2 linked regions of the Terriglobus roseus genome follow. The protein of the gene in region 2 interacts with the protein of the main gene of each other region in a pairwise test. Links are inferred from orthologs where the notes say so. Each region holds a gene or a part of one and is shown on either strand. Other genes may lie near its edges. The genes, in order: rplV and def.

Region 1 (3,124 bases), 500 kb from region 2 along the record:
GAAGGCTTGAGTACACGAAGTAACCCCAATCCGCGCGCCTGACTAGCTATGCGGATGGTAAGGAAGTTAGGGAAATGCCGATTAAGACATTCCGACCGATTACGCCGACACTGCGCTTCCAGTCGAAGCTGGTGAACTCGGACATCACGACGAACGAGCCGTACAAGCCGCTGCTGGCAACGAAGCAGCGCACAGGCGGCCGTAACTCCACCGGTAAGCTGACGATCCGTCATCACGGTGGTGGCCACAAGAAGAAGCTTCGTATTATCGACTTCAAGCGCGACAAGTTCGGTGTACCCGGAACCGTTGCGACGATCGAATACGATCCGAACCGCTCCTCGCGTATCGCTCTGATCAGCTACAAGGACGGCGAAAAGCGCTACATCATTCAGCCGGTTGGCCTGAAGGTTGGCATGACGGTGACCTCCGGTCCCGACGCCGACATTCTGGTTGGCAATGCTCTGCCGCTGCGCAACATCCCTGCTGGTACGACGGTCCACAATGTGGAACTGCGTCCTGGTAAGGGTGCACAGATGGTCCGCTCTGCCGGTTCGTCCGCGCAGCTGGTTGCGAAGGAAGGCGACTACGCTCTCCTGAAGCTGCCCTCCGGCGAAACCCGCCGCGTGTTGGTGGACTGCATGGCAACGGTTGGCCAGGTTGGCAACACGGATCATGAGAACATCTCGCTCGGTAAGGCCGGTGCAAGCCGCTGGCGCGGTATCCGTCCGACGAACCGTGGTGTGTCGATGAACCCTGTGGATCACCCGCACGGTGGTGGTGAAGGTAAGACCTCAGGCGGACGTCATCCTGTTACGCCGTGGGGACAGCCGACACGTGGTTACAAGACCCGTAACAACAAGCGGACCGATGTGTTCATCGTCAACCGCCGCAGCAAGTAATTCAGGGAGCGAGAGGAAAACATGGCACGTTCTACAAAGAAGGGCCCATTTATCGACGCCCACCTGATGACGAAGGTTGAGGTGCTGAACACCGCGAACAAGAAGGAAGTCGTTAAGACTTGGTCGCGTCGTTCCACCATCTTCCCGGAGTTCGTGGGTCACACCATTGCCGTGCACAACGGTAAGAAGTTCATTCCGGTCTACGTGACGGAGAACATGGTGGGTCACAAGCTGGGCGAGTTTGCCGCAACGCGTACCTTCAAGGGCCACGCAGCGAAGGCTGAGACGGCCAAGGGTCGTTAAGTCGGGATTAGTTACGTCAGCCTCCGGTTCTGCCGGAGCGCGATAAGGAAGAGTTATGGCGAAGACAGCCGAGAAGAGTGCAGTACGTGAGTTCCGCGCCGAGGCGCGGTTCCAGCGGACCAGCCCGCAAAAGGCGAAGCTGGTGCTGGACACGATCAAGGGCCAGAGCGTGGAAAATGCTCTGAACACCCTGATGTTCACCCGCAAGCGCATTGCTCCCATCGTGGAGAAGGCGCTGCGTTCCGCAGTTCAGAACGCAAACTACCTGAGCCAGGAACAGGGCTTCGATCTGGACATCGATCGTCTGTTCGTGAAGCAGGCTGTTGCAAACGAAGGCCCACGCATGAAGCGTATCCGCCCTGCCCCCATGGGTCGTGCGTTCCGCTATCAGCGTCGCCTTGCTCACATCATCGTGACGGTGGCGGAGAAGAAGTCTGTTGAGGCAACAAAGCAGGCTGAGGCTCCGGTAGCGGCTGCGGAGGGTGGCAAGAAGAAGGCTGCTCCGGCAAAGAAGGCTGCTGCCAAGAAGGCTCCGGCGAAGAAGGCCGCGAGCAAGAAGGCTGCTGCGACTGCGTAAATTTATGGCCGGGCTGTAAGCCGGCCCGGCATCGCCGAGAAGTTGAGGCGGCGAGTAAGTACTGAGTAAGTTCGGAACTAAGTTCTCCGGACGCGAAGTGAAGGGATTAAGTTATGGGTCAGAAGGTCCATCCGTATGGTTTCCGCCTCGGCGTGAACAAGCCGTGGAAGTCGCGCTGGTTTGTGGAGCGTGACTACGACAAGCTGCTGGTTGAGGACGTGAAGCTCAAGGCTGAGCTGCGCGAAAAGCTGAAGGCTGCTGGTGTCTCGTCCGTCGAGATCGAGCGCCCAGGCAACAAGCTGCGCCTCATCATCAAGACCGCCCGTCCGGGCATCATCATCGGCCGCAAGGGCGCTGAGATCGACAAGCTGAAGGCAGACATCCAGAAGCGTACGAACCGCGAAGTGTTCATCGACATTCTGGAAGTCAACAAGCCTGAGCTGGATGCGCAGCTGGTCGCAGAGAACATCGCTCTGCAGCTGGAGAAGCGTGTGTCGTTCCGTCGCGCGATGCGTAAGAGCGTTGATTCGGCTCTGCGTTTCGGCTGCAAGGGCATCAAGGTTCGTGTTTCGGGCCGTCTGAACGGCAACGAAATCGCACGTTCCGAGTGGTATCTGCAGGGTCGTCTGCCGCTGCACACGCTGCGCGCAGACATCGACTACGGCTTTGCCGAAGCGAAGACCACCTACGGAATCATCGGCGTGAAGACCTGGGTCTACCGTGGCGATATCTACGAGCAGAAGCGCCGCCGCGACAACGTCACGACGACGGGTGCGTTCTAAGGAACGACAAACATTGCGGGGTTGAGTAATCAACCCCGCGTAACACCAAGAACAGAAGGCGCGCGGAGACTGGGCCACTTATCTAGGTAAGTGACGCCAAGGCCGCAGCGGGAAAGAGTGCAGTTATGTTGCAGCCCAAGAAGGTTAAGTACCGTAAACAGCAAAAGGGCAAGATGCGCGGTAAGGCATGGCGCGGTTCCGAGCTTGCATTTGGCGACTACGGTTTGAAGGTTGTGGAGTGCGGCTACATCACCGATCGTCAGATCGAAGCAAGCCGTATCGCAATGACCCGTTACATCAAGCGTGGCGGTAAGGTTTGGCTCCGGATCTTCCCGGATAAGCCGATCACCAAGAAGCCCGCAGAAGTTCGAATGGGTTCTGGTAAGGGTGCGTTGGATCACTGGGTTGCAGTGGTTCGCCCCGGCAAGCTGCTCTTCGAGATGGAAGGCGTTCCGGTTGAGATCGCGAAGGAGGCCATGCGCCTTGCTTCGAACAAGCTTCCGCTCCGCACCGTTTTCGTGCAGCGTCCGAACATCAAGGCGATTGACCCCAAGGCTTCCGCA
Region 2 (3,076 bases):
AAAACATCAAAATATGACTCCGAAAACTCAATAATTGAGTGTGAACAAAATTAATTGCAAAAAATGCGATCTTATCCATGAGCGATTATGTCGATCGCGTGAACATATAACCGCCTCGCCAGAAGCAACCATTTGGATTAATTAACCGCACAATAACCTCATCTTTTTTCACCAGATGATAGCGAGATAAAAACGAACTTCCATCGCGAGGGAGTCGACCTGATCAAAAGCAGGTTGTCGGCTCAAAGAGACGCGAAACGGGAGAATCGAAACGGGAAGCGGCAGTCAGAAGCATCGAAGGCCCCCTCCCCAGATCGGACAGAAACCAGCGACTAACCTGGCCGGGGACATGGTGGGACCGAGCCCGATCCAAATGCTGTCAAGCCCTGAATCGCACAACCGCCACAAAACAGGATGGTTCCAGCTGGCATGGTATTTAGCTCAAACAGCTACAATAAGAAATAGACAGTTAGGGCCGCGCATAGCGCGGCCCTAACTCTTTTAGAAAGACGATTTTGCCTCTAACCCCAATGGATAGACGATTTTACAGCCACCAACGCCGTAACCCCAATAGAAAGACGATTTTAGAGAAATGGGGGGGGAGGGGGGTGGGGTAGCCCGTTTACCCGCCGAGCAATTCGCCACTCTTCAATTGAAATCCGCGCAGGAAGTCGGCCGCAGGCATCCGCTTCTTCCCCTCAAGCTGCACTTCATCGAAAACGATGGCAGAACCCGAACCGCAGGCCACTTCCATCGCTCCATCGCGGATCGTCAAAGTTCCGGGAGCCGTAACGCTATGCTCCTCAACAACGTGCATTCCGTGCACAATCAGCTTCTTACCGCGAAGAGCGGTGAAAGCTCCTGGCCAGGGCTGGAAGCCACGGAACCGCTGATCGATCTCACGAGAGGTGAGACTGAAGTCGATACGTGCATCGTCCCGCGTCAGGAGCGGCGCAAGGGTCGCCAGCGAATCGTCCTGCTCCTCCGGCGTGATGGTTCCCGCTTCCAGTCCGGCAAGCGTCTCCACCATCAGCTCCGCACCAATCTGCGCCAGCGATACGAACAGCTCCGGCGAAGTGGTCGTATCGGTAACAGGAATAGACCGCTTCAGCAGCATCGGTCCGGTATCGAGCCCTGCGTTGAGCAGCATCGTCGTCACGCCGGTCTCCGCATCGCCCGCCGCAATCGCCCACTGAATAGGCGCAGCGCCTCGCCAGCGCGGCAACAGCGAACCATGCCCGTTCAGGCAGCCATACTTAGGCAAGTCCAGCATCCACTGTGGGATGATGCGGCCATAGGCGACCACGATGATGGCATCGGGCGCAATGGCTTCCAGCGAGGAGCGAAGCGCCTGGTTGGTCTTGAGCTTCTCCGGCTGCAGTACCGGGATACCGTGCGCCGTAGCCGCCACCTTCACCGGCGTGGGATTCACCTCACCACTCCGCCCCACCGGCTTATCCGGCTGCGACAGCACCAGCTCCACCCCATGCCCCGCCCCAATCAACGCCTCAAGCGTCGGAACAGCAAAAACAGGAGTGCCGCAAAAGACCAGCTTCATGCGATTACCACTCGCCGTTCTTGATGAGCTTACGAATGCGCCGCAAAATCAGGTCCTTCTTCAGCCGCGAAAGGCGGTCGATGAACAGGATGCCATCAAGATGATCCAGCTCATGCTGGAACGCCCGAGACAGTAGTTCCTCGCCGTCGATCTCGAACCACTTGCCATCCACGTCCTGCGCACGCATACGCACGCGGAAGTGACGGTTCACCTTGTCGCGGATATCCGGCAACGAGAGGCAGCCCTCTTCCTCGGTCTGCTTCCCTTCCTTCTCGATGATCTCAGGGTTGATAAGGACAAGGCGCTCTTCCGGGTTCTTCCCCACGGACAGGTCTACCACGTACATGCGCTTGCTGATACCAATCTGCGGCGCAGCCAGGCCGATGCCCTCGGCGGCATACATGCTCTCAAACATGTCGTCCGCCAGCTTCTTCAGGTCGGCGTTGAACTCGGTGACGGGCTGTGCCTTCTTCAGCAACACCGACTCCGGATACTTCACGATGGGATAGATCATTGCCTTAGAACTTCCGGATCTGCTCAAGATAACCGTTGAGGTTGCGCTGCGTTTCCACCAGACTGTCGCCGCCGAACTTCTCCAGCACCAGCTTTGCCATTGTGATGGCAACCATCGCCTCCGCCGCTACACCAGCAGCGGGGACCACGCAGACGTCGCTGCGTTCATACGCCGCCTTCACCGGTTCGCGGGTCTCGAAGTTCACCGACGCCAGCGGACGACGCAATGTGCTGATGGGCTTCAGGTATCCGCGTACAGTCACGTCCTGACCGTTGGAGATGCCACCTTCAATACCGCCCGCGTTGTTGCTCTCGCGGGTGAAGCGGGTATGCGCGGCGGAAGCTTCCTCTTGCGTGGCATAGTGAATAGCGTCGTGAACGGTGGATCCCATGGACTCCGCAGCCGTCACACCGCGGCCAATCTCAACCGCCTTCACCGCCTGCAGGCTCATCACAGCCTGCGCTAGTAAGCCATCCAGACGGCCTTCCCACGTCACGTGGCTGCCAATGCCGGCAGGCAGGCCATGCACTACCACCTCAAAGACCCCACCCACGGTATCGCCAGTACGCAGAGCCTTATCCACCTCACCCTTCATCTGCTGCTCAACTTCAGGGTCGATGCAGTTCAGAAGAACGGTTTCGCGAGCAGTACTGGCAACAATCTCATCCCACTGGTAAGGGCGCTGCAGTTCCACAGCACCGACACGGACGACATGCGAAAGCACCTCAACACCCAGCGAACGGAGGAACATTTTGGCAATGGCGCCGGCAGCAACGCGTGCCGTGGATTCGCGTGCAGAGGCGCGCTCCAGAATGTAACGGGCGTCAGCGAAGTTGTACTTCAGAGCTCCGGCCAAATCGGCATGACCTGGACGCGGCGACGCCACTGCCTTATGCCGCGAAGGATCACCTTCTTCTACTGGAAGGATTTCTTCCCAGTTCTTCCAGTCGCGGTTGGCAATGGTCATCGCAATGGGCGACCCAATTGTTTTACCGTGACGAACA

What was found.
Region 1: the proteins of def (region 2) and rplV interact in binary tests that used the Escherichia coli proteins (3 or more experiments, as listed by UniProt). The link is inferred for Terriglobus roseus from one-to-one orthologs.

What each region holds. Positions count from the first base shown.
Region 1 is NZ_LT629690.1:229,722-232,845, forward strand. The notes cover bases 212-3,018. They hold rplV (50S ribosomal protein L22), read left to right. Parts: upstream 212-1,257; coding sequence 1,258-1,779; downstream 1,780-3,018. Other genes in these bases: rplB (50S ribosomal protein L2), read left to right, coding at 212-899; rpsS (30S ribosomal protein S19), read left to right, coding at 921-1,202; rpsC (30S ribosomal protein S3), read left to right, coding at 1,893-2,561; rplP (50S ribosomal protein L16), read left to right, coding at 2,687-3,018. Also shown: more of rplB, read left to right, coding at 75-211; more of rplP, read left to right, coding at 3,019-3,124. UniProt on the Escherichia coli protein: This protein binds specifically to 23S rRNA; its binding is stimulated by other ribosomal proteins, e.g. uL4, bL17, and bL20. It is important during the early stages of 50S assembly.
Region 2 is NZ_LT629690.1:727,131-730,206, reverse strand. Bases 318-3,076 are described here. They hold def (peptide deformylase), read right to left. Parts: upstream 2,073-3,076; coding sequence 1,563-2,072; downstream 318-1,562. Other genes in these bases: aroC (chorismate synthase), read right to left, coding at 2,077-3,076; fmt (methionyl-tRNA formyltransferase), read right to left, coding at 623-1,558. UniProt on the Escherichia coli protein: Removes the formyl group from the N-terminal Met of newly synthesized proteins. Requires at least a dipeptide for an efficient rate of reaction. N-terminal L-methionine is a prerequisite for activity but the enzyme has broad specificity at other positions.